4 regions of the Streptomyces sp. AHU1 genome follow, and region 1 is predicted to be linked to each of the others. Evidence: riboswitches for the same ligand, from Rfam matches in the RefSeq annotation. Region 1 holds a riboswitch; each other region holds the start of a gene.
What was found. A riboswitch is a leader RNA that binds a small molecule or an ion and turns the genes downstream of it on or off. The one in region 1 is predicted to bind cyclic di-AMP.
Positions count from the first base shown of each region.

Region 1 (7,617 bases):
CTGGCACCTGGGCCGCTGGTCCCGCCCCGTGGGAGTGGTCGCGGTCGTCTGGGTGGCCGTCATCACGGTCCTGTTCATGCTGCCCCAGGTCTCCCCCGTCACCTGGGAGACGTTCAACTACGCCCCGGTCGCCGTCCTCGTCGTCCTCGGTTTCGCCGCGGCCTGGTGGCTGGCCTCGGCCCGGCACTGGTTCCTCAACCCGGAGCACCAGCGCACGATCGCCCGGGAAGCCGCCCGCAAGGGTGCACCCGAACCGGTCGATCCCTGACCTTGCGGGCCTTCGGCGCGGCCGGGTCACCGATACCCGATCGGAGTCCCGGCCGCGTCCCGCTATGCTCGGGGATGCATCGGCGCGCTCCGGTGTGCCGTGCCGGTGTTTTCCGGTTCGGGGACCCTTAGCTCAATTGGCAGAGCAGTGGACTTTTAATCCATTGGTTGTGGGTTCGAGTCCCACAGGGTCTACGGAAGAGCCCCCGGTTCGGAGTGATCCGAACCGGGGGCTCGCTTCGTTCCTGGGGGTGTCAGCCCGCGGAGAGCCCCGCCCGCTCCGTGAGTTCCGGCAGCGGCAGGGTGTGCTGGGTCTGGAGGACCTTGGCGCGCAGGTAGCGGACGTTGTGGTCGGTGGTGAAGACGCCCGTCGGCACGCGGCGGGAGACCGTGAGGCCGAGTTCGCGGAGCTGCTCGGCCTTGTCCGGGTTGTTGGAGAGCAGGTCCAGGGAGTCGATGCCGAGGGCCCGGAGCATCTGGGCGGCCGCCGTGTAGTCGCGGTCGTCCTCGGGCAGGCCGAGGGCCGCGTTGGCCGCGTAGGTGTCCAGGCCCTGGTCCTGGAGGGCGTACGCGTCGAGCTTGTTGTAGAGGCCGATGCCCCGGCCCTCCTGGCGCAGGTACAGCAGGACGCCGCCGTGGTCCGCGATCCGTTCCACCGCCTCGCGCAGCTGGGGTCCGCAGTCGCAGCGGGCCGAGCCGAACACGTCGCCGGTCAGGCACTCGGAGTGCAGGCGCACCAGCGGGTTCGCGCCGATCTCGCCGAGGACGACGGCCAGGTGCTCCTCGCCGTCGTCGAGTCCGCGGAAGGTCACGAGCTCGGCGTCGACGGAGTAGCCGTCGCCGAAGCGCAGGGGTACGCGGACGCGGGTGCGCACGGTGGCGGTGGGGTGGTCGCGCATGGTGTCTCTCCGTCCGGCGGGTTCGTACGGGCTGTGCTTCAGATTTGAAGCACAGCCTCGGAACGAGACCCTACATCTGCTTAAAACTTCAAGCAACGGGGTTCACACCCTCTTCCGGCGCCTCACGAGGAGCAGGAGCGCCGCCGCCAGGGCAGATCCTCCCCGGGAGTCCCGGGGTCTCCGTTCTGGATGGCCCGGGTGATGGTCCCGCAGATCTCCTCGAGCTGCCCCACCTGCTCCGGGGTCAGATGGTCGAAGACCGCCGTCCGTACCGTCTCGACGTGCGCGGGCGCCACCCGCTCCAGGAGGGTCATGCCCTCGTCGGTGAGGACGGCCATGTGCCCGCGCCTGTCGGTGGGGCAGCCCTCGCGGCGCACCGTGCCGTCCTTCTCCAGCCGCGCCACCGCGTACGTCAGCCGGCTGCGGGTGATCTTCAGCGCCTCGGCGAGGTCGGTCATCCGCAGTCGCCGGTCCGGAGCCTCGGACAACCGGGACAGGATGGAGTAGTAAAGGTGGGGCATCCCCGCCTCCGCCTGCAGTCGGCGGTCGATGGCGTCCGCAAGAAGGGAGCTCGCGGAGATGTACGAGCGCCAGGCGCGCTGTTCGTCGGCGGAGAGCCAGCGGGTCGTCATGAGACCAGTCTAGGTATTGTTTAAAACTTGAACCACTGCGCCCGGATTCCTGTGCGCGTGCGACCGGAGGATGCGTTCCGATGCCCCGTCCCTACGTCCTGCTGTCCGCCGCCGTCTCCCTCGACGGCTTCCTGGACGACACCGGCCCCGAGCGGCTGCTGCTCTCGGGCCCGGCCGACTTCGACCGGGTCGACGAGGTGCGGGCGTCCAGCGACGCGATCCTGGTGGGCGCCGGCACCCTGCGCACGGACAACCCGCGGCTCCTGGTCAACTCCGCCGAGCGGCGTGCGGCCCGTGTCGCCGACGGCCGCCCCGAGTACCCCCTGAAGGTCGCGGTCAGCGGCTCCGGCGAGCTCGATCCGAAGGCGCAGTTCTGGCACACGGGCGGCGAGAAGGTCCTCTACACGACGGACGAGGGCGCGCGGCGGGCGTCCGCCCTGCTGGGCGGCATCGCCGGCGTCGACGTCGTGCCGACGGGACCCGGACTCGACTGGCGCGTGCTGCTGGAACACCTTCACGACGTACGGGGCGTGCGCCGCCTCATGGTCGAGGGGGGCGGCAAGGTCCACACCCAGCTCGTGCGCGAGCAGCTCGCCGACGAACTGCAGCTCGCCGTCGCCCCCCTCTTCGTCGGACAGTCGGACGCGCCGCGGCTGTTCGGGACCGGGAACTACCCTCCGGGGCGGATGCGGCTGGTGGAGACCCGGCCCGTCGGCGACGTCGTGCTCATCCGGTACGTCCCCACCGCGCCCGGCACCGGCCCGCTCGCCTCCGCCGCGGACCGGCGGTGGCTGGAGCTCGCCTGCGAGCTGGCGGAGCTGTGCCCGCCCTCGAAGACCGCGTTCAGCGTGGGCGCGGTGGTGGTCGCGGCCGACGGCACCGAGCTGGCCCGGGGGCACTCCCGCGAGGGCGGCGACCCGGTCGTGCACGCCGAGGAGGCCGCCCTCGCCAAGATCGACCCGGCCGATCCGCGGCTGGCCGCCGCCACCGTCTACAGCAGCCTGGAACCGTGCGCCCGCCGCGCCTCCCGGCCCGCGCCGTGCGCCCGGCTCATCCTTGACGCCGGTGTGCGGCGGGTCGTCACCGCCTGGCGCGAGCCCGACACCTTCGTCACGGACGCCGACGGGAGCGGGCTCCTCGCCGCCGCGGGCGCCGAGGTCGTCGTCCTCCCCGAGTACGCGGACCGCGCCGAGGCCCCCAACCTGCACCTTCCGGCCCGGTAGGACCGGGTGTCCGCGCGCCCGCCCGAGGGGCGCGTTTAAACGGGTGTGCTCCGGGTCCCGCGGATGGCGTACACTGGTGTCAACGACGCGGGGTGGAGCAGCTCGGTAGCTCGCTGGGCTCATAACCCAGAGGTCGCAGGTTCAAATCCTGTCCCCGCTACTGAAGGCCTGGGGCCGGAACTCGGATTCACGAGTTCCGGCCCCAGGTGTTTGTCCCCGTCGGTTCTCCCGCGCTTCTCCCGGCTTGTTCCGGCTCATCGCTGCTTGTTCCGGCTTGTTCCGGTTGGGGTTCTTCGGTCCGCCCGTGATTTCCTCCGGCGGGCAGGCGGTGTTCCCCCGGCCCGCGATCCGTGCGGGAGCTTCGTGACCTGGCCTTTCCGGTCCCGGTCACGAGTGGTGGTCGGATGACGCCCCTCCGTACGGATGCTGACTTGCCGTCAGGCAAAATCCCGTCCATGTGAAAGGCCAACTCGCCCGTTTTTCATCGCTCATGACCCCAAAGTCCTGGCCGAAAGCCGTTAATGATCAGTCCGAACAGCTTGGAATTCGGTACCCGGGTCTATTAACGTTCGGTAACGCAGCGCGGTCGTCACAACCGTCACAAGAGGCGGCTCCGTGCGCACGTGCCGAATCCCGCAAGGGAACCGGGGACCCATCTCGTGGGGTGAATCGAGCGTAATCCGCCGTGGGGACACGGTGGCAGTACGCCCGTAGGAGACCTTCCTGCTCCGAACCCGTCAGCTAACCCGGTAGGCGGCAAGGAAGGAAAGGAGTGCGCCCAGGTGGCGTCCAACCGGCCCGCTCAGCCAGCCTCGTTCACGCCGGACGAACCGCAGACCTTCGGCTACGGCAAGGACGAGGGCCCCTGGGAGGAGTGGAACCCCACCGCGGATTCCGTCGCTCCCGTCCGCGGCCGGCACCGCACGGGCAAGCAGCGCGGCGGAGGACTCGCCCGCAGCTCCACGGTTCTCGGCGTCGGCGTCATAGCCGCCGTCGGAGGGGGCGGCATCGCCAGCGCCGCTCCGGGCAAGGCGCCCGTCTCGATCTCGCTGCCCGACCTGTCGTCGGTCGCCGCGTCGGCCAAGGCCCTGATATCGGACAGCGGATCCACCAGCACCGCTCCCAAGGGTTCCACGACTCCGCTCACCACCGCCGGTCTGACCGGCTCCGACGCGGCCCACGGCACCGCCGACGCCGGTGAGGCGCTGCGCGACCGCATCATGCAGCAGGCCCAGTCGCAGCAGAACCAGGCCGACACCGCCACGCAGCGGGCGGCCCAGACCGCCGCCGCGAAGAAGGCCGTCGAGCTCGCCGCCAAGCAGCAGGACGAGGCCGAGGCCAAGGCCGCCGCCGCGAAGGAGAAGGCGGAGGAGGCGGCCAAGGAGAAGGCCGAGGAGGAGCGCCTCGCCGAGCTCGCCAAGAGCTACTCGCTGCCGACCTCCTCGTACACCCTGACCTCGACCTTCGGCGAGGCCGGCTCCATGTGGTCCTCCGGCTACCACACCGGACTCGACTTCGCGGCGCCCACCGGCACGCTCCTCAAGGCGATCCACAGCGGCACCGTCACCGAGGCCGGCTGGGCCGGCGCGTACGGCTACCGCACGGTCCTCACCCTCGACGACGGTACGGAGCTCTGGTACTGCCACCAGTCGTCCATCAGCGTCACCGTCGGCCAGAAGGTCGCCACGGGTGATGTCATCGGACGCGTGGGCGCGACGGGCAACGTCACCGGGCCGCACCTGCACCTCGAAGTGCACCCCGGCGGCGCCGCCACCGGCATCGACCCGATGGCGTGGCTCCAGAGCAAGGGCATCAACCCCTGATCCGTGCGGCTCCTCGACCCGTGCGGTTCGTCGACCCGTACCGTTCCGACGAGGACGCCCACGGCTCCTGACGTGTCCCGTGCCCGTGTCCTCCCCGGTCTCCGGCGGTCCTGACGTCACCCCCCTCCGACGTCAGGACCACCGGTCGGGCGCGCACGAGAGGCCCCACGCACCGGCCCGTCCGGGACGAGTGCGGAATGCATCCGTCCGGCACGGGCGTTGGGGTCGTACATGACTTCTCTTCGCAAGCTCGGTTCGTCCGACCTCGAGGTCTTCCCGCTCTCCCTCGGCGGCAACGTCTTCGGCTGGACCGCGGACGAGACCCGGTCCTTCGCCGTGCTCGACGCCTACGCCGCCGCCGGCGGCAACTTCCTCGACACGGCCGACTCCTACTCGGCGTGGGTCGAGGGCAACGAGGGCGGCGAGTCCGAGACCGTCATCGGCAAGTGGCTCAAGACCCGTGGCAACCGCGAGGACATCGTGGTCGCCACCAAGGTCAGCCAGCACCCCGCGTACCCGGGGCTGTCAGCCGCCAACATCAAGGCCGCGGCGGACGCGTCGCTGCGCCGCCTGGGCACCGATCACATCGACCTCTACTACACGCACTTCGACAAGCCGGACGTGCCGGTCGAGGAGATCGTCGGAGCCCTCGACGAACTGGTGAGGGCCGGCAAGGTGCGGCACATCGCCGCCTCCAACATCTCCCCGGAGCGGCTGCGGGAGTCCCTGGAGTTCTCCGACCGCGAGGGCCTCGCCCGGTACGTCGCGCTCCAGCCGCACTACAACCTCGTCTCGCGCGACACCTACGAGGGCGCCCTGCTGGAGGTCGCCTCCCGGGCCGGTCTGGCGGCCGTCCCGTACTACGCGCTCGCCTCCGGTTTCCTCACCGGCAAGTACCGCCCCGGCACGACGGTCGACTCGCCCCGGGCGGCGGGCGCGGCCAAGCACCTCGGCACGGAACGCGGGCAGCGGGTCCTCGCCGCCCTCGACGAGGTCGCCGGGGACCGCGGCGTCGCCGTCCCGACGGTGGCCCTCGCCTGGCTGGCCGCACAGCCGACGGTCGCCGCGCCGATCGCCTCCGCCCGTACGGTGGAGCAGCTCCCGGCCCTGCTGGGGGTCGCGGACCTGGTGCTGACGGACGAGGAACGGGCACGGCTGTCGAAGGCGTCGGCGTAGCGGCCGGACGGTCGGACAGACGGGGCCCTGGCACACGGCACCGGTGATGCCCCCGGCACGCCACGCGCCGGGGCCGTTTCCCGCTAGGAGCGGTACGGGTTGTACGCCGGATACGGTGCCGGAGCGGACGCCCGCGTCGGCGGGCCGTACGGCCGAGCGGGCGGGACGACGTACCCGTACCCGTGGACCGGCCAGTGCGGCGGCGCGGGCAGCGGTGCCGTCGCACCGGCCGCGTAGGCGAGAGCCGGACGGGCGATCTCCCGGCGGCGCCACAGCTCCTCCAGCAACTCGCGCTCCCGTACGACGAAGTCGGCGCCCGCACGGCCCCTGCGCCCCCGGTGGCGCAGGAACGCCAGCGAGGTCGCGTACGCCTCGTACTCCGCCACCGAGCGCGCCGCGCTTTTGCCGAGGTGATGGCCGGCGTACTCGCGGGCGAGCCGCCGCGCCCGCATCGAGCCGAGGACCCACGGTTCGGCCGCGCCCAGCCATCCGGCGGCGGTGTACACGGGCAGCTCGGTACGGACGGTGCGCAGTTCGCGCTGCCGGGTCCAGACGACGAGCCAGGTCAGCAGCCCGAACGCGGGCACCATGAACGCGGCGTACACACCGAAGAACCCGAACCGGCCGAAGCCGGACGAGCCGTTCCAGAGCGCGTGCATGCCCATCGCGAGCAGCAGTCCGGTGAGGGGGAGCAGCACCCGGCGGGCGCGCCGGCGTTCGGGGGACAGCGCCGCGACGCCGAAGCCGATGCCGGTCAGCACGGTGAACAGCGGATGCGCGAAGGGCGACATCACCACGCGGACGAAGAAGGTCGCCGCGGTGACGGAGGCGAGGCCGCTCTCCCCGCTGAGCCGGTCGGTGCCGAAGGCGTTGCCGAGATAGAGGATGTTCTCGGTGAAGGCGAAGCCGGTGGCGGTGACCCCGGCGATGACGACACCGTCGACGATCCCGGTGAAGTCCCGTCTGCGGAAGAGGAAGACCAGCAGGACGGCCGCCGCCTTCGCCGATTCCTCGACGACGGGCGCTATGACGGTCGCGCCGAGCGTGTCCGCGCCGGACGGGTCCGCGGTCGTCATGGCTATCCAGCGGGTCGCGAAACTGTTGGCGACGATCGCTATGAGCGCGGCCGCGCAGGCGCCCCAGGCGAAGGAGAAGAGCAGGTTGCGCCAGGGGCCCGGCTCGACCCGGTCCAGCCACCGGAAGGCGGCCACGAGCAGCGGCACGGGGAACACGGCCAGCCCGAGGCCGACCAGGAAGCCCTCGGTGCCGGTCTGTTCGCGGACGAGGGCGAGGATCACCAGCCCCGACATCGCGAGCAGCGTGATCAGCGCTCCGTAGCGCACCCATCCGCGCTGCCACCAGTGCGGATGTCTCGGCGCGGGTCCGGCGGGTCCGGCGGGCCGGGTCGGATACGGGGGATGGATGGCCACGGCATTGACCCTAACGAGGGAGGGCGTGGCCCGCGACGGCAAGGGGAGTCCCCGGGAATTCCCGGCGGACGCCGACGGGTGTGTGCGGGTCAGTCGCCCGGGGCGTGCTGGTCTCGATGCTGTACGCGGCGGAAGAGGAGGTCGTTCACCACATGACCCTTGTCCAG
Region 1 covers NZ_CP174283.1:4,337,816-4,345,432, reverse strand. Annotated here, with positions in the region: gene ACICHK_RS19375 (amino acid permease) at 1-268, shown strand, start outside; tRNA gene ACICHK_RS19370 (tRNA-Lys) at 390-462, shown strand; gene ribA (GTP cyclohydrolase II) at 522-1,166, opposite strand; gene ACICHK_RS19360 (MarR family winged helix-turn-helix transcriptional regulator) at 1,289-1,798, opposite strand; gene ACICHK_RS19355 (dihydrofolate reductase family protein) at 1,879-3,021, shown strand; tRNA gene ACICHK_RS19350 (tRNA-Met) at 3,108-3,181, shown strand; cyclic di-AMP (ydaO/yuaA leader) riboswitch at 3,636-3,792, shown strand; gene ACICHK_RS19345 (M23 family metallopeptidase) at 3,804-4,844, shown strand; gene ACICHK_RS19340 (aldo/keto reductase) at 5,076-6,020, shown strand; gene ACICHK_RS19335 (PrsW family intramembrane metalloprotease) at 6,104-7,450, opposite strand; gene trmB (tRNA (guanosine(46)-N7)-methyltransferase TrmB) at 7,540-7,617, opposite strand, start outside.

Region 2 (7,617 bases), 2.3 Mb from region 1:
GAACTCGTCCAGGGCGCCGGCGGCTCGCTCAACGGCACGACGAGCTTCGAGCGCACCAACTACTTCGAGACCATGCCCGCCCACCAGCTGGAGCTCGCCCTCTGGCTGGAGGCCGACCGCATGGGATCGCTGCTCGAGGCGCTGGACGACGAGTCCATGGAGAACCAGCGCGACGTGGTGAAGAACGAGCGCCGGCAGCGCTACGACAACGTTCCGTACGGAACCGCGTTCGAGAAGCTCACCGCGCTCGCGTACCCCGAGGGCCACCCGTACCACCACACCCCGATCGGGTCGATGGCGGATCTGGACGCGGCCACCCTGGAGGACGCCCGCGCGTTCTTCCGCACCAACTACGCGCCCAACAACGCGGTCCTGTCGGTCGTCGGCGACATCGACCCGGAGCAGACGCTCGCCTGGGTCGAGAAGTACTTCGGTTCCATCCCCGGGCACGACGGCAAGCCCGCCCCGCGGGACGGCTCGCTGCCCGACATCATCGGTGAGCAGGTGCGCGAGGTCGTCGAGGAGGACGTCCCGGCGCGTGCCCTGATGGCCGCCTACCGGCTCCCGGAGGACGGCACGCGCGCGTGTGACGCGGCCGACCTGGCGCTGACCGTCCTCGGCGGCGGCGAGTCCTCCCGGCTCTACAACCGGCTCGTGCGCCGTGACCGTACCGCCGTCGCGGCCGGATTCGGTCTGCTGCGGCTCGCGGGGGCGCCCTCCCTGGGGTGGCTGGACGTGAAGACGTCCGGCGACGTAGAGGTCCCGGTCATCGAGGCCGCCGTCGACGAGGAGCTCGCCCGGTTCGCCGAGGAGGGCCCCACGGCCGAGGAGATGGAGCGCGCCCAGGCCCAGTTGGAGCGCGAATGGCTGGACCGGCTCGGCACGGTCGCGGGCCGTGCCGACGAACTGTGCCGCTACGCCGTCCTGTTCGGTGACCCGCAGCTCGCCCTGACCGCCGTGCAGCGCGTCCTCGACGTCACCGCGGAGGAGGTCCGGGAGGCCGCCCGGGCCCGCCTGCGTCCCGACAACCGGGCGGTGCTCGTCTACGAGCCGACCGCCGCCGAAGCCGCCGACGCGGCTGACTCCGCCGACGAGACCGACGAGGAGGCGGCGAAGTGACCGAGCTCGCCACCATGGACTTCCACCCGCAGCCCCAGGCCGGACAGCCCAAGCCGTGGGCGTTCCCCGCCCCCGAGCGCGGCACCCTGGACAACGGCCTGACCGTGCTGCGCTGCCACCGCCCCGGCCAGCAGGTCGTCGCCGTCGAGGTGATCCTCGCCGCGCCGCTGGACGCCGAGCCCGCGGGCCTGGACGGCATCGCCACGATCATGGCGCGCGCCTTCTCCGAGGGCACCGACAAGCACTCCGCCGAGGACTTCGCCGCCGAGCTGGAGCGCTGCGGCGCCACGCTCGACGCGCACGCCGACCACCCCGGCGTACGCCTGTCCCTCGAAGTGCCCGTCTCGCGCCTGGCCAAGGCACTCGGCCTGCTCGCCGACGCCCTGCGGGCCCCCGCGTTCGCGGACAGCGAGGTCGAGCGGCTGGTGACCAACCGGCTGGACGAGATCCCGCACGAGACGGCCAACCCGGCCCGCCGTGCCGCCAAGGAACTCTCCAAGGAACTGTTCCCGGCCAGCGCGCGCATGGCGCGCCCGCGCCAGGGCACGGAGGAGACCGTCCGGAACATCGACGCGGCGGGCGTCCGTGCCTTCTACGAGAAGCACGTGCGTCCCGCCACGGCCACCGCCGTCGTCGTCGGCGACCTGACCGGTGTCGATCTCGACGAGCTGCTCGCCGACACGCTCGGATCCTGGACCGGCTCGTCCGCCGAGCCCCTTCCCGTGCCGCCGGTGAGCGCCGACGACACCGGCCGCGTGATCATCGTCGACCGTCCCGGCGCCGTCCAGACGCAGCTGCTCATCGGCCGTGTCGGCGCCGACCGGCACGACCGCGTGTGGCCCGCCCAGGTCCTCGGCACGTACTGCCTGGGCGGCACCCTCACCTCGCGCCTCGACCGCGTCCTGCGCGAGGAGAAGGGCTACACCTACGGCGTACGGGCCTTCGGCCAGGTCCTGCGCTCCGCGCCGGACGGCACGGGAGCCGCGATGCTCGCCATCAGCGGCTCGGTCGACACCCCCAACACCGGTCCGGCGCTCGACGACCTGTGGAAGGTGCTGCGCACCCTCGCGGCCGAGGGACTGACCGACGCGGAGCGCGACGTCGCCGTGCAGAACCTGGTGGGTGTCGCGCCCCTCAAGTTCGAGACGGCGGCGGCCGTCGCGAGCACCCTCGCGGACCAGGTCGAGCAGCACCTGCCGGACGACTACCAGGCGACGCTCTACCGGCAACTGGCCGCCACCGGCACCGTGGAGGCGACCGCGGCGGCCGTGAGCGCCTTCCCGACGGACCGTCTGGTGACCGTCCTGGTGGGTGACGCGGCGCAGATCGCGGAGCCGGTCAGGGCCCTCGGAATCGGTGAAGTCACCGTGGTGGCGGCCGAGTAGAACCCGTGCGACCCAGGAGGGCCCTGACGGCTGAAGAGCCGTCAGGGCCCTCCTTTTCCCGTACGCCCCTCGCGAGATGTCCACATTCGTACGGCGGTTGCCCTTCTGCCCTGTGGGATGCGTTACAAAAATCGTGATCCGTTTGTTGTTCGAACGACGCCCCGCATAGCGTCGTTCCGGCTGTTCGTCAGGCAGTGCGCCGCGCCCGCGGCACCGGACAGTCATCGCCGAGTCCCCATGGCGCGAGCCAGGGGAGCCGGGGACCCACACGCAGTCCCTGGGGTGAATCGGACGCCCTCTCCCCGAGGGGGTCCGTAGGAGACCTTCCTGCTCCGAACCCGTCAGCTAACCCGGTAGGCGAGAGGGAAGGAAAGGACCAGCCTCTACATGGCGTTCTCCTGTGGCACCGGCAAGCACCGTCGTCCGAGCCGCGTGCACAGCACGACCACGACCGCCGTCGGGGTCGCGGCGCTCACCACCACCGGTGTGGTCGGAACCCTGGCCGCCCCCGCGCTCGCCGCCGAGGCTTCCGTCGAGCAGACGCAGACGGGGCTGACCCAGGCCGTCACCGTCGGCGACACGGTCGCCGACCAGATCGACGCCCAGGCCTTCGCGCAGCAGCTCGCCGCCGACGAGGCCGCCGCCCGCAAGCAGGCCGAGCAGACCGCGCGCAAGCAGGCGGCGGAGCAGGCCGTGAAGCTCCGTGAGGCCAAGGAGCGCGCCGCCCGCGAGGCCGAGCGCAAGCGCCTGAACACCTTCGTCATGCCGATCACCGGTTCGTACGTCTCCACCGGCTACCAGGCCAGCAGCGCCCTCTGGTCGTCCGGCAGCCACACCGGCGTCGACTTCCACGCCGCGACCGGAACCCCGGTCCACGCCGTCGGCGCGGGCACGATCGTCACGGCCGGAGACGGCGGCGCCTACGGCAATCAAGTGGTGATCAAGATGCACGACGGCACGTACACCATGTACGGCCACCTGTCGTCCATCGGTGTGTCCGTGGGCCAGACGGTCACTCCGGGACAGCAGATCGGCCTCTCCGGTGACACCGGCAACACCACGGGACCGCACCTCCACTTCGAGGCCCGTACGACCGCGGAGTACGGCTCGGACATCAACCCGGTCGCGTACCTGCGCTCGCACGGCGTCAACGTCTGACGACCGCTTCGCGGCTTCTCCGCCGCTTTCGATGCCCCGGCTCACCGAGCCGGGGCATCGTCGTTTCCGGAGGTCGTCTGTCCAAAAAATATCCATGGATTCGGGCCCGCCATCGGAAATTCCGGCTTCCTGCAATAGAGTCACTGAACAAGCGTCAATCGATGACGTTTCGCGGGGATTAAAGCGGAGGTCGGTCATGCGTATTCCGGCGCACTCGGTGTGCACGGCGATCCGTGACGACATCGTCGCGGGTGTCTACGGACGCGGCGGCCGACTCACCGAGGAACTGCTCGCGCGGCGCTACGGCGTCTCCCGCGTCCCCGTCCGCGAGGCCCTGCGCACCCTGGAGGCCGAAGGCTTCGTGGTCACCCGACGGCACGCGGGCGCGTGCGTCGCGGAGCCCACCGAACAGGAGGCCGCGGACCTCCTGGAGATGCGCATGCTGCTGGAACCGCTGGGTGCCGCGAGGGCCGCGCAGCGGCGTACGGAGGCCCACCTCAAGGTGCTGCGAGGCCTGGTCAGGCTCGGGCAGGAGCGTTCCAGGAAAGGGAACAGCGAGGATCTGCGCTCGCTGGGCGGCTGGTTCCACGAGACGCTGGCGCAGGCGTCGGGAAGTCCCGCGCTGACCTCCACGCTCGCCCAGCTGCGCCGCAAGATCGCCTGGATGTACTCGGTGGAGGCGCCGGCCGACCCCGCGGAGTCCTGGGCGGAGCACGGGGGCATCGTGGACGCGGTCGCCCGCGGCGACAGCGAGCGGGCCCGCGCGATCACGGCCCTGCACACCGAGCGCGCGACGGCCGCGCACCGGCTCCGATTTCCCGGCGGCGACCGGCCGGACGGTGTGAGAAGTTCGCAACATCCCGTAAACATGACGGGCCCGTGTCATTAACACGGGCGCCGTATACAAAGAGGGATATTCGGAAGAGGCTCATTTCTGATGCCCTTTTATTGGTGTGTCCGTAATTTCGGAGCACGCCATTCACGTGCCCACGGCGCGGGGGTCGTGCGGGGTGCGTGGGCAATTCCTGGACGGGACGCGGAAAACGGCCGAGCCGCGCCGCCCGGTGAGGGAGGCGCGGCTCGGCCGCGTGTTTCCTGGGTGCCTCGCGGGCTCAGACGGTCTCGGGGAGCTCGTCAAGGCCCTCGGCGACCAGCTTCGCCAGACGGTCGAGAGCGGCGTCCGCGCCCTCGGCGTCCGACGCGAGGACGATCTCCTCGCCGCCCTCGGCGCCCAGGCCGAGGACCGCGAGCATGGAGGCCGCGTTGACGGGGGAGCCGTCGGCCTTGGCGATCGTCACGGGGACACCCGAGGCCGTGGCGGCCCGGACGAAGATGGAGGCGGGGCGGGCGTGGAGGCCCTCGGTCCAGCCGACGTTGACGCGGCGCTCAGCCATGTGATGCTGCCCTTCAGGTGCTCAAGGTTGTCTAGACCAGTGTTCCATATCGCGAGGTGTGCCCGGACGGTCCCGGACCTCACCCGCCGCGGTGTCGGCCGGAGGCCGGCCCCGACGTCCGTCACCATCAGACTGCCTCGCGCCGTTGCCGTGCGCGAGCCGTAGTCTGGGGCCCATGCAGACCTCGGCGGACCGGCACGAGTACCCAGCCCACTGGGAGGCCGACGTGGTGCTGCGCGACGGCGGCACCGCACGCATCAGGCCCATCACCGTCGATGACGCCGAGCGCCTGGTCAGCTTCTACGAGCAGGTGTCGGACGAGTCGAAGTACTACCGCTTCTTCGCGCCGTATCCGCGGCTCTCGGCGAAGGATGTCCACCGGTTCACCCACCACGACTTTGTGGACAGGGTGGGTCTCGCGGCCACGGTGGGCGGCGAGTTCATCGCAACAGTACGCTACGACCGGATCGACGCGGACGGGATGCCCGCCTCCGTGCCCGCCGACGAGGCCGAGGTCGCCTTCCTCGTGCAGGACGCCCACCAGGGCCGGGGTGTCGCCTCCGCGCTGCTCGAACACATCGCCGCGGTGGCCCGCGAGCGCGCCATCCGCCGCTTCGCCGCCGAGGTGCTGCCCGCCAACAACAAGATGATCAAGGTGTTCACGGACGCCGGGTACACCCAGAAGCGCAGTTTCGAGGACGGCGTCGTACGCCTGGAGTTCGACCTCGAACCCACCGACCGGTCCCTCGCCGTGCAGCGCGCGCGGGAGCAGCGGGCCGAGGCCCGCTCCGTGCAGCGGCTGCTCGCCCCCGGCTCGGTCGCCGTCATCGGGGCCGGGCGCACACCCGGCGGGGTCGGCCGCAGCGTCCTCGACAACCTCCGTCAGGCCGGCTTCACCGGACGCCTGCACGCCGTGAACGCGGCACTCCAGGAGAAGGAGCTCGACGGAGTCCCCGCCCACCGCTCCGTCAGGGACATCACCGAACCCGTCGACCTCGCCGTCGTCGCCGTGCCCGCCGAGCAGGTCCCCGGGGTCGTGACGGAATGCGGAGAGCACGGTGTGCAGGGGCTCGTGGTGGTCTCCGCCGGGTACGCGGAGAGCGGCCCCGAGGGACGCGAGCGCCAGCGCGAACTCGTGCGGCACGCGCGCACGTACGGGATGCGCATCATCGGGCCGAACGCCTTCGGCGTCATCAACACGTCGCCCGACGTGCGCCTGAACGCCTCCCTCGCCCCGCAGATGCCCCGCCCCGGACGCATCGGCCTGTTCGCGCAGTCCGGCGCCATCGGCATCGCCCTGCTGTCCCGGCTGCACCGGCGCGGCGGCGGCGTCACGGGCGTGACCGGCGTGTCGACCTTCGTCTCCTCCGGGAACCGGGCGGACGTCTCCGGCAACGACGTACTGCAGTACTGGTACGACGACCCGGACACCGACGTCGCCCTGATGTACCTGGAGTCCATCGGCAACCCGCGCAAGTTCACCCGCCTCGCGCGGCGGACGGCGGCGGTGAAGCCGCTGGTCGTGGTCCAGGGGGCACGGCACGGCGGGACCGCTCCCCAGGGACACGCCGTACGGGCCACCCGGCTGCCGCACGCCACCGTGTCCGCGCTGCTGCGCCAGGCTGGAGTGATCCGGGTGGACACGATCACCGAACTCGTCGACGCGGGCCTGCTGCTGGCCCGCCAGCCGCTCCCCCGGGGACCCCGCGTGGCGATCCTCGGGAACTCCGAGTCCCTGGGCCTGCTGACGTACGACGCCTGCCTCGCCGAAGGGCTCAGGCCGCTGCCGCCCCGGGACCTCACCACGGCGGCCTCGGCGGAGGACTTCCACAAGGCCCTGTCGCAGGCGCTCGCCGACGACGGCTGTGACGCCGTCGTCGTGACGGCCATACCGGCGGTGGGGGAGACCCAGGCGGCCGACGCGGCTCTCGCCGAGGCGCTCCGCTCCTCCGCCCTGGAGGCCCCGGCGAAGCCGGTGCTCGTGGTGCACGTCGAACTGGGCGGACTCGCCGAAGCGCTGTCCGCCGCCGCGAGCACCGCCCCGCAGGCCTCCGGGACGGCGACCGGCGCGACGCCCGGCGCCCGCTTCCACCCCTCGGACGCCTCGCCCGCCGCGGAGCGCGCCGACCCCGCGCCGGACTCCCGGCTCATCCCCGCCTACCCCGCGGCCGAACGTGCCGTCCGCGCCCTCGCCGAGGCCGTCAAGTACGCCCAGTGGCGTCTGGAAGCCGGCGAGCCCGGCAGGGTGCCCGAGTACGAGGACATCGACGAGAAGGGCGCGGCCCGGCTGATCGACGACCTCCTCGCGCGCGGGGAGGGCCTGACCCTGGGGGGCGAGCAGACGGGGGCGCTGCTCGGGCGGTACGGCATCGACGTGCACCGCGCCCTGCCCGCCCCCACCCCGGACGAGGCCGTGGCGGCCGCGCGGACCATCGGATACCCCGTGGCCCTCAAGACCACCGCCCCGCATCTGCGGCACCGCGCCGACCTCGGCGGCGTACGCCTGGACGTGGCGGACGAGGAACAGCTGCGCCGGGCGTACGCGGAGCTGACCGAGCTGT
Region 2 covers NZ_CP174283.1:6,619,039-6,626,655, forward strand. Annotated here, with positions in the region: gene ACICHK_RS29445 (M16 family metallopeptidase) at 1-1,119, shown strand, start outside; gene ACICHK_RS29450 (M16 family metallopeptidase) at 1,116-2,504, shown strand; cyclic di-AMP (ydaO/yuaA leader) riboswitch at 2,720-2,879, shown strand; gene ACICHK_RS29455 (M23 family metallopeptidase) at 2,892-3,662, shown strand; gene ACICHK_RS29460 (GntR family transcriptional regulator) at 3,859-4,551, shown strand; gene ACICHK_RS29465 (HPr family phosphocarrier protein) at 4,775-5,056, opposite strand; gene ACICHK_RS29470 (GNAT family N-acetyltransferase) at 5,232-7,617, shown strand, end outside.
Region 2: another riboswitch for cyclic di-AMP. It lies ahead of ACICHK_RS29455 (M23 family metallopeptidase); the one in region 1 lies ahead of ACICHK_RS19345 (M23 family metallopeptidase).

Region 3 (7,617 bases), 850 kb from region 1:
AGCCCCAGATCGGTGCTGATCTTGACCGTGCCGGACAGCTGCTGGACGTCCGACTCGGCGATCTTCTGGATGAGTTGCTGCGCGCTGATCTTCGGCAGGTCGGGGTCCCCGGAGTCGGCGAGCGCCGGGACGAGTCCGATCGTCGCCGCCGCCACCCCCACCACCGCGACCGGAACGACGTACCGCGCGGCCTTGCGTCGCCCGGCGAGCCTGTCGTCGGCCTCCGCGGCCCTCGCGCTGTCGTCGGTTTCGTACGGTGCCATGTGTGCCTTACCTCCGTCGTCGGCGGCGGCCCTGCCCTCGTTCCGTGTTCCACTCCCAAGCCGCCATTCTCACCCGGTCCGGTGAGGAGTGGTGTTCTCCATCTGACCAAATACGCCGGATGAAAGCGTCAACCCCCGGGCTCAACTCCGCGTAGTCCTGCGGTATGACGTGAGAGGGCGGTGCCTCCACCGGACCCGTAGGGGTCGCTCGCGGGGGAGACACCGCCGTGACCGGATCCGCGGCGGACCGGCGGACCGGCTCAGCGCTGCACGAACACGTAGTCCGCGCGGTAGGGGACGCCCACGACCGTGCCCGGCGTGCAGGAGCCGCCCGGGGCGACGCCGCCCACGGTGTTCAGGCGCAGGATCTCCTGCGTGCCGGCCAGCAGGCCGCGCCCCCGGCCGGACTGCGTGGCCCCGAGGTCGAGCTCGGGGATGTTCGCCGCGCCGTTAGGGGTCTTCGCGATCAGCGCCCCGGTGACGGCGCTGCGGTCGGGCGCGATCCACTGCGGGGTACCGGAGTTGGGCTTCACGAACGAGTGAGCGATATGACCGCCGAGCCGTGCGGCCACATCGCGCTGGGCGAAGGCGTAGCCGCCCGACCCGGCCGCCTTGCACTCGTAGATCTGCTCGCCCTCGACCACGGACGCCTGGAAGTTGTGCAGGGCGTTGCGGAAGTCGAAGGCGCCCGTCACCTTGTGGAGCTGTCCGCGGACGGCTCCACCAGGGAACTTCGTGGTGTGGAGGTTGGCGTAGAAGGAACCGGGGTCGGTCTTCAGTTCGTCGAGCAGGCCCGTGTCCTCCACCTCGACGGTCCCGACGACACTGTGGCCCTTGATCCGGTCGAGCAGCCCGCTGAAGTCGATCCTCACGTCGCCGTCGGCGCCCTTGGCTCCCTGATGGATGTGGAGCAGCGTGGGCCTCCCGGTACCGCGCCAGGTAACGGCGACGGACACCCTGTCGCCCTCGACCTTGATGAACTCCAGCGCCGTGCCGTCCGGGTCACCGACGGCGGGGCCGCCCGGGACGGGCACTTCGGCGGCACCGCGCAGGCTCGCGGCGAGGACGGTGCCGCCGCTGCCTCCCATGACCGCGTGACTCGTGACGACGGTCCGTCCCTCGCTCCCGCCGGGAGTGCCGTGGCCGGCGGCGGTCGCCGGGACGACGGCGGCGGCGACTCCCACCGCGGCGGCCATCGCGGCACCGGCCAGGACCGCGCCGGCGCGACGCGTCCTGAACGTGGTGTTCGATCCCATGATTCCGGTTCCTCCCCGTACATCGGCCGACGTACCTTGCGTCAGCTTCCGTGCGTGATTACGGAAACGATCCGATCCGGCACTCATCGCAATCTTGTGGCACCGGTCACATCACTCTTCGTCGATCGAAACCTTCGAATACGACGGCCATTCGAGTAGAAAACGGCTCGAATCCGTACTTACGGGTGGCAGCGATCGGATCGTCCGGCACTCCAGGGATCAAAGGACCGAAGGACCAGAGGACCAAAGGATCGAGGAACCGCCATGATCGCCATCAGGCACGTCACGGGATACGCCGCCATGGGCGCCGCCATCCTGGCTCTCACGCTCGCCGGATGCGGAGGGGGAGGTGGCGGAAGCGGCAGCAGCAGCAAAACCAGCACCCCGCAGAACAGCGGCTCGACGCAGAAAGCCACCACGGGATCGGCGACGTCGATGCTGACCACCGCCCACATCGCGAAACTGGGCACGGTCGTGACCGACGGCAAGGGGTACGTCCTGTACCGCTTCGACGCGGACTCGGCGAACCCGACCAAGGTCACCTGTTACAGCACCTGCGCCGCGCTCTGGCCCGCGGCCACGACCACGGGCCAGGGCTCAGTGACCACGAAGGGCATCGACAAGAGCATGGTCTCCACGGTCAAGCGCAACGACGGCAGCACCCAGATCACCCTCGCCGGCTGGCCCCTCTACCGGTACGCCAAGGACGACGAGCCGAAGGAGCCGTACGGCCAGGGAGTGGACGGAACGTGGTGGGCCGTCACGCCCACCGGAGCGAAGATCACCACACCCGTCTCGACGTCGTCGGCACCGGCCCCGGCCACCACCGGCACGGGAGGCGGCGGAGGGTACTGACGGCCGCCCACCGCACCCGGGCGATCACGGAGCCGAGCCCGACGGCACCCGGCACCCGGCACGCACGGGGCCGGTCCGGTCCGTACCGGTGGTCCCGGGAGGGGCGGACTCGGCCGACCCGGTGACACGGGGACGGTCCCGATCGGCTCGGGGGAACGGGAACGGACCAGGTCGGCCCGGGGACGGAATCGACCGGTCGGAGGCACGGGGACAGACCAGGTCAGCCCGGGGACGGAATCGACCGGTCGGAGGCACGGGAACGGACCAGGTCGGCCCGGTGACCGGCGCGCGGGAGGCGTCTCAGCCGGTCCGTGAACCGTGATCCACGCGGGGGCGTCTCAGCCCGCCCGGTGCACCACGGCGTCCACCAGCTCGACCAGCGCGGCCTTCGCGTCGCACTCGCGCAGCGGGGCCAGCGCGGCGCGCGCCTCCTCGGCGTAGCGCACGGTGTCCCGGCGCGCCTGCTCCAGGGCGGGGTGCTCCCGCAGCCGGGCCAGCGCCTCCGCGTGCCGCGCGTCGTCCGTCAGGTCGGATTCCAGCAGCTCGCACAGCGCGATGTCCTCGGCGAGCCCCAGCCGCTCCGCGCGCTCGCGCAGCCGCAGCACCGGCAGCGTGGCGATGCCCTCGCGCAGGTCCGTGCCCGGCGTCTTGCCGGACTCGTGCGAGTCGGACGCGATGTCGAGGACGTCGTCCGCGAGCTGGAAGGCGACGCCCAGCCGCTCCCCGTACTGGGTCAGCACGTCCACGACCGTCTCGTCGGCGCCCGACATCATCGCGCCGAACCGGCACGCGACCGCGACCAGCGACCCGGTCTTGCCGCCGAGCACGTCGAGGTAGTGGTCGACCGGATCGCGGCCGTCGCGCGGCCCCGCGGTCTCCAGGATCTGCCCGGTCACCAGCCGCTCGAACGCCTCGGCCTGGATCCGGACGGCCTCGGGTCCGAGGTCGGCCAGGATGTACGAGGCGCGGGCGAAGAGGAAGTCGCCGGTGAGGACGGCCAGCGAGTTGCCCCAGCGGGCGTTGGCGCTGGCCACCCCGCGCCGGACCTCGGCCTCGTCCATCACGTCGTCGTGGTACAGCGTGGCGAGATGGGTCAGCTCGACGACCACGGCCGAGGGCACGACACCCGGCGCGTAGGGGTCGCCGAACTGTGCGGCGAGCATCACGAGCAGCGGCCTGAACCGCTTCCCGCCGGCCCGCACGAGGTGCTGGGCAGCTTCCGTGATGAAGGGGACCTCGCTCTTGGTGGCTTCGAGCAAACCCTCCTCGACAGCCGCCAATCCGGCCTGGACATCGGCTTCGAGAGCCTGGTCCCGCACGCTCAGTCCGAACGGCCCGACGACGGTCACGAGAGGTTCTCCTGTCTGCTGACGATCACATGGCGAACTCGGTCGATCATTCGGTCGATGACACGGTTTGTCGATGTGTCGCTGCCATCACTCAAGTCAGCGTATCCGGTCACGTTTCGATCACCGCGAGCGCCCACCGTCCCCCGGCCGACTTCGCTCCGCCAGGAGGTATGCGGGAGTACACCCGGAAGGCACACGGGAAGCACCTGCGTGCCCCAACGGCGGGTACCCCGCCTCGCGGACACCACCCGGTCACCAACCGTATGTACATGATCGGGCTGGATGAAGCGACTCGCCATGGCATGCGGGGAGGCGCCCGGAAGGGGCGACCGGCCATGTCCGGCAGCAGCACCCGCCCCGTGCCCGACCGGAGCGCGGCGCCCCCCGCCGCCCGGCCGCGCCGCACCGCGTCTTCCATCCATAGAGATGACGTTCATGCACATCCGTACGTCCTTCCCTCACGAGACCACTCATAAGGGCACCCCTGTCCCCCTCCCGGACGGCACCCTTCCGTATGCCCGGACCCGGCGGGCCCGGCCGAGGAGCCCGCACCCGCCCCCTCGTGGAGCACCTCCCTCACCACCCGACCGGCTGGACGGCCCCGCGTGAGCGACGACACCACCCGGGCACGGCGACGCGGAGGAGCGGAGGAGCGGAGGAGCGGAGGAAGCGTCGAGGGGAGCGGACACCCGGGACCGGGCCGGACGGCGGGGAGGCGGTCCCCCGATCGGCCTTCCGATCGGCCGTCCGGCCGACTTTCCGGTCGGCTTTCCGGTCGGCCTTCCGGCTCACGGTCGGCGATCGGCACGGTCCGCGCCGCGACACGGTGTCGCACCTGTACGGAACCCACCGCCGGAGCGGCGGAAGCGGCCGGAGGCGCCTGGCACTGGAAGGGGAAGCGGCTCCGGTCGCGGTGGCACCCGTGTGCGCCTCGGCGGTCCCGAACGCGCAGGGGGAGCCACAGAAGGGCCGGAAAGAGACGGAGGGCTGGGAAAGGTCGGGAAGGCATACGTGATCGGCACGCCGGACCCACTGCCCGCCCGCGCCCGCTCGACCCGGTCGGCCCCGGCCATCCCGTCCGGATCCACCGCGGAACACCCACGCCGGAACGGCCCCGACGTCACCCGCGGCGCACGGTAGGCCGACAGGGCTTACCGGCAAGGGAGTTCACTTCCCGCGACCCCCGCACGCCCCGGTCCCGCGCCAATACAACGCGCGTACACCGAACACCGTTGACGCGGGCCGCACTTCACTTCGCTCCCCCTCCGAATCGGCTCACGTCCGGACCGGTCCCGCGCGACGTCCGGGACGGGAGAACCTGCCGGACACCGGCGCGGCCCGGCGGCCGGAGAGCGGATCACCGGGCCGCGCCCACCGACGTGTCCCGCGCCACAATTCCCGCCGCACGAAGGGCCGCTCGGCGTCTTCCGGAGGCCCTATGGCCGCCGCCATCGCAAGCACAATGCCCGAATTACCCTTCATGCCACCTTGGTGCTCTTTGGTCTCGTGAATTGGGTCACCGGCGAACCGGGCCGTCGACACGCACCCTCACTCGACGAACCCCTTCACCAAAGGCAAGTTGAGGATTCAATTCCGGCACAATCGGACTTTTTACCCCCTCATTAACCAGGCGAAAGCGATCTTCGCAGTCAAATCTCGTCTTGTTTCGGACATGTGCTCTCGCATACGTTCTGGTCGACCCCGGGCGGATCGCCGAATCCTGCCGCCGCCCGGTAACCCATCGACCCACGCACGGCAGGAGCGGGGGAACCACAGGTAAGCCGCCGATCCGGACACACCGGACGGCTAGGGGTGAAGCCGCGCCCACAGCGCGGCCGGGCATCTCCCGCCCGAACCCGACAGCTCACCTCGCAGGCGTCGGAGAGGAAATTCGTCATGCCCGCACGCGGCAAGCACCGTCACATGAAGTCCAACGTCATCACCCGTGGCCTGATCGCCGCCGGAACGGGCGGTCTCGCCCTCGCCCTCCCGCTCGTGAGCGCGACCGGCGCCAGCGCCGCCACCCCGGCGCAGGCCCCCCAGGTCACGAAGACCGCCCACACCGCGGTGGTGCCCAACGTGCAGCTCGTCACCTACAAGGTGGTCAAGGGCGACACCCTCTCCAAGATCGCGAAGAAGTACCCCAAGAGCGGCGGCTGGAAGAAGCTGTACGCGGCGAACCGCGCCGTCATCGGCGACAACCCCGCCGCGCTCCGTCCGGGCCTGAAGCTGACCGTGGGCACGAAGACGCTGAAGTCGACGACCGTCCGCACCGCGGCGAACGCGGCCCCCGCCGTCGCCAAGTCCAAGGCGACCACCGCCACCCAGGCCGTCGCCAAGTCGTACGCCAACAACCTCGACGGCTGGATCAAGGAATCCCTCGACGTCATGGCCAAGGCCGGCATCCCGGGCAGCTACGACGGCATCCACCGCAACGTGATGCGCGAGTCCTCCGGCAACCCCAACGCCATCAACAACTGGGACTCCAACGCCGCCGCGGGCATCCCCTCCAAGGGCCTGCTCCAGGTGATCGACCCCACGTTCCAGGCGTACCACGTCGCCGGCACGTCGACGAACATCTACGACCCGGTCGCGAACATCACCGCCGCCTGCAACTACGCGGCCGACAAGTACGGCTCCATCGACAACGTCAACGGCGCCTACTGATCGCACCCCGCACCCCCGACTTCCCCCCTCACCCGCCGACGGCGCCCTCCGGGCCCGTCGGCGGGTGCGTCGGCGGGTGCGTCGGCGGGTGCGTCGACGTGGCTAGAAGTCGAAGACGCGCTCCAGGACCACCGCGATGCCGTCGTCCTCGTTCGACAGGGTGACCTCGTCGGCCACCGCCTTCAGCTCCGGGTGGGCGTTGGCCATGGCCACGCCCCGGGCGGCCCAGTCGAACATCGGGATGTCGTTGGGCATGTCACCGAAGGCGAGCGTCGCGCAGGGGGTGAGCCCGAGGTGCGCCGCGGCGAGAGCGAGGCCCGTCGCCTTGGTCACCCCGCATGGCTGGAGTTCGACGGTGCCGGGCCCGGACATGGTGACCGTCGCCAGCGAACCGACCACCCCCCGCGCCGTTGCCGCCAACTCGTCGTCGGACATGGACGGGTGGCGGAGCAACACCTTGCTGATCGGCTCCGCCCAGAGGTCGTCCCGGCGCGGCACCCGCACCGCCGGCAGCGTGGGATGCGGCATCACGTACCCCGGCTCGATGAGCGTGAGCCCGTCCACGCCGTCCTGGTCGACCGCCGCGTACAGCAGCCCGACCTCCGCCTCGATCTTGCCGAGCGCCGTCTCCGCCAGTTCCCTGTCCAGGGTCACCGACCACAGCATCCGGTCCGCGCCGGCGTCGTACAGCTGCGCCCCCTGCCCGCACACCGCCAGCCCCTCACCGCCGAGTTCGTCGAGAAGCGGTCGCACGCGCGGTGCGGGGCGGCCCGTGACCACGAGATGCCGGACGCCCGCCCCGGTCACCTTCGCCAACGCGGCGCGTGTCCGGTCGGAGAGCGTGTCGTCGCCGCGCAGCAGCGTTCCGTCCAGGTCAGTGGCGATGAGTGAATATGCAGTCGGAGCGGCCATGATCCGAAGAATACGGATCGAACGACCCATCGGCCCGGCCTGAACCGGACGACGTCCGGTATCCCGTCAGCAACGCCGTTCACCGCACGGTGGTAAGCGCGTTGCGACCGCTTTGGATCACCCAGGCTCCGCTTCCGCCCACACCGACTTTCCCGCACACGACCGACCACAACACCCCAACGCCCCCTGGAACAAAGGCAACTCGCCGACGAGCCACCTGGGCACGGACGCAGGTCGGGGCAGTCATCATCGGCAAGCCTCGACAAGTGCGGTACGGGACAGCGCCATTGAGCCCGCCAGCTCCAACTCCGGCGC
Region 3 covers NZ_CP174283.1:5,192,221-5,199,837, reverse strand. Annotated here, with positions in the region: gene ACICHK_RS23250 (LolA family protein) at 1-263, opposite strand, end outside; gene ACICHK_RS23245 (CHRD domain-containing protein) at 524-1,519, opposite strand; gene ACICHK_RS23240 (hypothetical protein) at 1,784-2,374, shown strand; gene ACICHK_RS23235 (polyprenyl synthetase family protein) at 2,713-3,723, opposite strand; cyclic di-AMP (ydaO/yuaA leader) riboswitch at 5,425-5,616, shown strand; gene ACICHK_RS23230 (transglycosylase SLT domain-containing protein) at 5,620-6,390, shown strand; gene ACICHK_RS23225 (HAD family hydrolase) at 6,493-7,302, opposite strand.
Region 3: another riboswitch for cyclic di-AMP. It lies ahead of ACICHK_RS23230 (transglycosylase SLT domain-containing protein); the one in region 1 lies ahead of ACICHK_RS19345 (M23 family metallopeptidase).

Region 4 (7,617 bases), 510 kb from region 1:
CCATCCGGGCGCGGCGGCCGTCGTCGGCGACAGCCGGATCACCGTCGCGGAGCTCCAGGGCCGGGTCGACGAGGTGCGCTCGGCGCAGCGGGCCGCCAGCAAGGACGACGCCCAGTACGCGCAGGTGGTCGCGAGCACCGGCACCCTCACCCGGGACACGCTGCACGGACTGGTCCTGGACCGGGTCCTGGACCGGGCGGCGAAGAACGCCGGGGTGACCGTCACCCGCAAGGACACCCAGCAGATGCGCTCGGCCCTCGAACAGCAGGCGGGCGGCCCGAAGGCGCTGGAGACGGCCTGGCTGTCGAACTACGGCGTGGCGCCCAGGCGTCTCGACGACAGCCTGCGCACCGAGATCGAGGCCCGCAAGCTCGCCTCCGCCCTCGGTGTCGACATGAACACCACCGACGGCAAGGCCGCCTTCTGGAAGGCGATGTCCGCCGCGTCCAAGGAGCTGCACGTCGACCTGAACCCGCGTTACGGCACCTGGGACGTCCAGAAGAGCAGCCGCGTCGACGCGAGGACGCCGTGGGTGCGCGAGGTGTCCGCTCCGGCGAGCCCGCAGCCCGCGTGATCCCGTGCGGCCCGCGTGACCTCGCGCAGCCCGCGTGATCCCGTGCGGCCCGCGTGACCGGTCCCGCGGGCCGGCGGACCGGCCGTGTCCCCGGGCCCTGTGGACAACTCCGGGGGTGCCTGCGGTGTGGGTTACGTTCGAGGGGTGAACGCAACCAGTGAACCGACCGGGACCGCCCAGGGCGGCGAGGGGACCGCGGCCGGCATGACCGCCGACGGCGCGGGCGCCGCCGACCCCGGCCGTATCGTCCTGCTCACCACCAGCCACCGTGTCGCGCCCGGCCTGCTGTCCTGGCCGGCCTGGCAGGCGCTGCGCGGTGCCGACCGGGTGCTGTGCTCGGACGGCGCGCACCCGCAGGTGCCGTATCTGCGCGAGGCGGGCATCGAGGTCGACGAGGAGGCCCCGACCGCGCGGGAGCTGGTCGACGCGTGCGCGGGCGGCCGCTCGGTGGTCGTCGTCGCCACCGGTGAGGGCGAACCCCGGCTCACCGACGGTCTGGCCCGCCTGGCGGGTTCCGGTCGCACCCGGATGCCGGACCTGGAGCTGCTGCCCGCCTCGTACGACCTGCCGGGCGCCCGCCTGCTCGACCTCGTCCAGGTGATGGACCGCATCCGCGCCGAGTGCCCCTGGTCGTCCCGGCAGACGCACGAGGGACTGGCGAAGTACGGCCTGGAGGAGGCGTACGAACTCGTCGAGGCCATCGAGGAGGGCGACCGGGACGAGCTGCGGGAGGAACTCGGTGACGTCCTGCTCCAGGTCGTGTTCCACTCCCGGATCGCCGAGGACGACACGGAGGCCCCGTTCTCGATCGACGACGTGGCCGGCGGGATCGTCGCCAAGCTGATCCGCCGGCACCCTCATGTGTTCGGCGACGAGACGGCCACGACGCCCGAGGAGGTCCGGGAGCACTGGCTGCGCACCAAGGCCGAGGAGAAGCGGCGTTCCTCCGTCACCCAGGGCATACCGCTCGGCCAGCCGGGCCTCGCGCTGTCGGCCAAGCTGTCGTCCCGGGCGCGTACGGCGGGACTCGACGTCCCGCTGCCCGCCGGGGCGGGCGTGGGGTACGAACTGCTGGCGCTGGCCGTCCGGGCCGAGGCCGAGGGCGTCGACCCCGAGGCGGCGCTGCGGGCGGCGGCACGGACGTACCGTGACGCGATCCGCGGGGCGGAGGGCCTCGGGGAACCCGGCAAGGACGGCGACGGCCACGAGGACGACGATCACCACGGCCACGAGGACGACGGCGAGCACGACGGCTAGGACCAGGACGACGGCGTGCCCGGTGGCCGGGACGGGGGCGAGGGCCAGGGCGGTGGCGGGCCCGGGGCCGGGGCGGCGGTGTGCCGGGCGGTCCGGGGCGGAGGGGCGCCGCCTCCCGCGGTCGGCGGTGCCTTCCGTGGACGCCGTGGTCCGCGGGGTGCCCACCGGCGCCCCGCGGCCAAGAGGCCGCCGCTCCCTGCGGATACCGTCGGGGAGTGACCGAGCACGAAGCTTCCGCAAGCGCCGCCCCCGAACTCTTCACCTGGGAGTTCGCCACCGACCCCTACCCGGCCTACGCCTGGCTCAGGGAGCACGCGCCCGTGCACCGCACCCGGCTGCCCAGCGGGGTGGAGGCCTGGCTCGTCACGCGGTACGCCGACGCCAAACAGACGCTCGCCGACCAGCGGCTGTCCAAGAACCCCGCGCACCACGACGAGCCCGCGCACGCCAAGGGCCGGACCGGGATCCCCGGGGAGCGCAAGGCCGAGCTGATGACGCACCTGCTGAACATCGACCCGCCGGACCACACCCGGCTGCGGCGGCTCGTCAGCAAGGCGTTCACGCCCCGGCGCGTGGCCGAGTTCGCCCCCCGGGTGCAGGAGCTGACGGACCAGCTCATCGCCGGGTTCGCGGCCAGGGGTTCCGCGGACCTCATCCACGAGTTCGCCTTCCCGCTCCCCATCTACGCCATCTGCGACCTGCTCGGCGTCCCGCGCGAGGACCAGGACGACTTCCGGGACTGGGCGGGAATGATGATCCGGCACGGCGGCGGGCCCAGGGGCGGGGTCGCCCGGTCCGTGAAGAAGATGCGCGGGTACCTCGCCGAACTCATCCACCGCAAGCGCGAGGCGCTGACCGCGGAGCCCGAGCCCGGCGAGGACCTCATCTCCGGTCTCATCCGCGCCTCCGACCACGGCGAGCACCTCACCGAGAACGAGGCCGCCGCCATGGCCTTCATCCTGCTCTTCGCCGGGTTCGAGACCACGGTCAACCTCATCGGGAACGGGATGCACGCCCTCCTGACCCACCCCGGGCAGCGGGCGCGCCTGCAGGCCTCCCTCGCGGCCGGGGAGAGCGGGCTGCTGGAGACGGGCGTCGAGGAACTCCTGCGCTACGACGGGCCCGTGGAACTGGCCACCTGGCGGTTCGCGACCGAGGACGTGCGGATCGGCGGGCAGGACATCGCGGCCGGCGACCCCGTGCTCGTGGTCCTCGCCGCCGCGGACCGCGACCCCGAACGCTTCCAGGATCCGGACACGCTCGATCTCTCCCGACGTGACCTTCAGCACTTGGGCTACGGCCACGGCATCCACTACTGCCTGGGCGCGCCGCTCGCCCGGCTGGAGGGGCAGACCGCGCTCGGCACGCTCCTCGAGCGACTTCCCGACATCCAACTCGCCGGGGAATCGGCCGATTTGCGCTGGCGCGGAGGGCTCATTATGCGTGGATTGCGCACGCTTCCGGTGGAGTTCACCCCGGTCAAATAGGCCTTGATCGGTTCATCGGCGACCCTTCGGTGTCCCCGCCGAACGAGCCCTTCCGCATACCGGAAAGAGCGCTCCTACCGCTACCGGAACATGACGCTCCATCAAGTCTGTGATCTTCGCGTGATCTGTACTGCATCGACTTGTAACCAGCGTTCGACTGCGACTACCTTCACCCATCAACGCGGCGCCTGCGCTTCTCGCTTGGCGGGAGCCGCGTTGCTCCCCCGCTGTCGCTCGAAAGGCTCTCGCATGCTCTCCGGGAACGGCCGTCACCGTCGCCCTCGTCAGGCCCCGGCACTCATCGTCGCCGCAGGGGTGACCGGATCGGCGATCGCCATCCCGTTGCTCGCCGCGGCGAGCGCGAGCGCGGCCGACGGGAACACCTGGGACAAGGTGGCGCAGTGCGAGAGCGGTGGCGCGTGGAGCTCCAACCAGGGCAACGGCTACTACGGCGGCCTCCAGCTCGACCAGGCCAACTGGGAGGCGCACGGCGGCCTCGAGTACGCCCCGACGGCCGACCAGGCCAGCCGCTCGCAGCAGATAGCCGTCGCCGAGAAGGTGCTCGCCGACTCGGGTCTCGCGGCCTGGCCCACCTGTGGGCCGCTCTCCGGGCTCGGCAAGGGCTCGGGCGAGGTCAGCGTCGACACGGGCGTGGCCGGCGACTCGTCGAACACCGGGGGCGAGTCCGGCTCGTACGTTTCGTCCGGCCTGGCCACTTCGCCCAGTTCGTCCCCTTCGGCGGGTTCCTCCGCTTCCGCCGGTTCGGATGACTCCTCGGACGCGGCCGACGGCACCGCGAAGCCCAGCGCCTCGCAGAGCTCCGACGACTCGGACGCGAAGGCCGGCAAGAGCGGCAAGAACGGCAAGAACGGCAAGAACGGCAAGAGCGACGAATCGGCCAACTCCGGACGGAAGGAAGCCTCTTCGGACGCCTCCGCCACGCCGGGCGCCGGCACCGGGCGGCACCGCGGCGCGGACGCCGCGGAGAGCGCGGCCGACAGCCGTGCCGAGGCCTCCGCCGGGCGGCACGCCGCGAGCACTCCGGGCCTCCCGAGCGGTGCCGTCGGCAACTCGTACATCGCGGAGGTCGTGGACAGCCTCTGGAGCGATTCCGCCTCTTCCGACTCCGGGGACGAGGGTGGCGAGCTGCTCACCGTGGACAAGGTGGCGGCCGACAGCGGTCCCGGCCTCGTCGTCCCTGGTCGGAGCATTGCCGCCGACGCCGAAACGGCCCAGAACTAGCGGGAGTTCGCGTCATAGTTCGCTGTGGAATGTCCTATTTGGCGCAAGTGAGACATGAGTCTCAGAAGCCCTGATCGTCTTTGAATTTCCCTCGGTTCACTGCTTACGGTCGTGACCGCTCGCCACAGCGGGCCCCGACGGTCGCAACGCCGAATCCTGCCGACGGCCGTACGGGAACAGTCGTCGCGTCATGCGCCGTGGGCAGGAGCGGGGGACCCAAGGTAAGCGCCGGGACCGGGAGTTGAGAGACGCCCGGGAACGGCTTGGGGTGAAGCCGCGTGCCGGACGTCCTGGAGACGGGACCGAAGGCGTGCGGCCGGGCAACTCAACCGGCCCGAACCCGACAGCTCACCTCGCAGGCGTCGGTGAGGGGATCACTCCATGCTGTTTTCCGGCAAGGGCAAGCACCGTCGTCCCAACAAGGCCACCCGTGTCGCCGCGATCGCCGGCGTCACCGGCGCCGCCATCGCCGCCCCGCTGATGGCGGCCGGCAGCGCCTCCGCCGCCACCGCCTCCGAGTGGGACGCCGTCGCCCAGTGCGAGTCCGGCGGCAACTGGTCGATCAACACCGGCAACGGTTACTACGGCGGCCTGCAGTTCTCGTCCTCCACCTGGGCCGCGTACGGCGGCACCGCCTACGCCGCGACCGCCGACCAGGCCTCGAAGTCGCAGCAGATCGCCATCGGCGAGAAGGTCCTCGCCGCGCAGGGCAAGGGCGCCTGGCCGACCTGCGGTGTCGGCCTGTCGAGCACCCCGTACGGCGGCGGCTCGGCCCCGGCGGCCCCGTCCACCCCCTCCTCCTCGTCGTCGAGCGGCTCGCAGAGCGCTCCCGCCACCCGTGCGACGGAACAGCCCTCCACCCGTACGGCGGAGCAGCACGCCGCCCGTTCCGCGGAGCGCCCCGCCGTCCAGAAGACCGTCACCACCCCGACCGGCAAGAAGGTCAAGAAGGGCGACGGCGAGTACAAGGTCGTCAAGGGTGACACCCTCAGCTCGATCGCCGAGAAGAAGCACGTCAAGGGCGGCTGGCAGAAGCTGTTCAAGCTGAACAAGGACATCGTCGCCGACGCCGACTTCATCTACCCGGGCCAGCAGCTGCACCTGCGCTGAACGGTGCGGCAGGCGGGCTGACGTGGCCGTCCTCGGCGGAGGACGGCCCCGGCCCCAGCTCCGGTCGGCGTCTTCCCGGCCGAGGGCCGCTCTCTCGCGCGACCTCCGTACCGGAGGCCCGCGAGGCCCCGTCCCCACGGGCTCCCCGCTCCGGCGCGTGTTCCCCCGCACGCGCCGGAGCGGGGTTCTTTTTATTTCCTTTTTTTGTTCCGTTCAGGAACAATACGTACGCTCGGTTTCGCCCGAGGGGCGGTCGGTCGCTGGCCGATCCCCGTGGGCCGGTTAGGCTCATCCCACGGGGCTGCCGAGCCCCGCGTACCGCGTCACATCCCATAAAGGAGATGCTCGTGCCGTCCATCGACGTCGTCGTAGCCCGGGAAATCCTGGACTCCCGAGGCAACCCCACGGTCGAGGTCGAGGTCGGCCTCGACGACGGCAGCACGGGTCGTGCCGCCGTCCCGTCCGGCGCCTCCACCGGAGCCTTCGAGGCCATCGAGCTCCGCGACGGTGACCCCAACCGCTACCAGGGCAAGGGCGTCGAGAAGGCCGTCCTCGCCGTGATCGAGCAGATCGGCCCGGAGCTCGTCGGCTACGACGCCACCGAGCAGCGCCTGATCGACCAGGCGATGTTCGACCTGGACGCCACCGACAACAAGGGCTCGCTCGGCGCCAACGCCATCCTCGGCGTCTCGCTCGCCGTCGCGCACGCCGCCTCCGAGGCGTCCGACCTGCCGCTCTTCCGCTACCTGGGCGGCCCGAACGCGCACCTGCTGCCCGTTCCGATGATGAACATCCTGAACGGCGGCTCGCACGCCGACTCCAACGTGGACATCCAGGAGTTCATGATCGCCCCGATCGGCGCGGAGTCCTTCTCCGAGGCCCTGCGCTGGGGCACCGAGGTCTACCACACCCTCAAGTCCGTCCTGAAGTCCAAGGGCCTGTCCACCGGCCTCGGCGACGAGGGCGGCTTCGCCCCGAACCTGGACTCCAACCGCGCCGCGCTCGACCTCATCCTCGAGGCCATCAAGCAGGCCGGTTACGTCCCCGGCGAGCAGATCGCGCTCGCGCTCGACGTCGCCGCGTCCGAGTTCTACAAGGACGGCGTGTACGAGTTCGAGGGCAAGTCCCGCTCGGCCGCCGAGATGACCGAGTACTACGAGGAGCTCGTGGCGGCGTACCCGCTCGTCTCCATCGAGGACCCGCTGTTCGAGGACGACTGGGCCGGCTGGAAGGTCATCACCGACAAGCTCGGCGACAAGGTCCAGCTCGTCGGCGACGACCTGTTCGTCACCAACCCCGAGCGACTCGCCCGCGGCATCGAGGAGGGCACCGCCAACGCCCTGCTCGTGAAGGTCAACCAGATCGGCTCGCTCACCGAGACCCTGGACGCCGTCGAGCTGGCCCAGCGCAGCGGCTTCAAGTGCATGATGTCGCACCGCTCCGGCGAGACCGAGGACGTCACCATCGCCGACCTGGCCGTCGCCACCAACTGCGGCCAGATCAAGACCGGCGCCCCGGCCCGCTCCGAGCGCGTCGCCAAGTACAACCAGCTGCTGCGCATCGAGGAGATCCTCGACGACGCCGCGGTGTACGCCGGCCGCTCGGCGTTCCCCCGCTTCAAGGGCTGACCCGTACGGCTCAGCAAGCGTCCTTTCGTACGTCCCCGTACCCGGTCCCGTACCGTGTGCGGGGACGTACGCACGTGACGGGCCCGTACGGCGGGCCGGTACTGGGGAGGCGGGACTCATGGCCGTGAAGGACCGGGACCGGTTCTCCACCTCGACCAGGCTGAAGCTGCTCGGCGAGCAGACGGCGGCCAGGGTCTACCGCTCCCAGACCAAGCGGCAGGCGCGCCGCTCCCGGCTGACCGGCCGGGCCGCGCTGCTCGCCATGGTCCTGTGCTCCCTGATCGTCGCCCTCGCGTACCCGATGCGGCAGTACGTCTCC
Region 4 covers NZ_CP174283.1:3,832,772-3,840,388, reverse strand. Annotated here, with positions in the region: gene ACICHK_RS17160 (SurA N-terminal domain-containing protein) at 1-574, shown strand, start outside; gene ACICHK_RS17155 (nucleoside triphosphate pyrophosphohydrolase) at 779-1,831, shown strand; gene ACICHK_RS17150 (cytochrome P450) at 2,047-3,318, shown strand; gene ACICHK_RS17145 (transglycosylase family protein) at 3,634-4,560, shown strand; cyclic di-AMP (ydaO/yuaA leader) riboswitch at 4,744-4,937, shown strand; gene ACICHK_RS17140 (transglycosylase family protein) at 4,942-5,670, shown strand; gene eno (phosphopyruvate hydratase) at 6,012-7,298, shown strand; gene ACICHK_RS17130 (septum formation initiator family protein) at 7,417-7,617, shown strand, end outside.
Region 4: another riboswitch for cyclic di-AMP. It lies ahead of ACICHK_RS17140 (transglycosylase family protein); the one in region 1 lies ahead of ACICHK_RS19345 (M23 family metallopeptidase).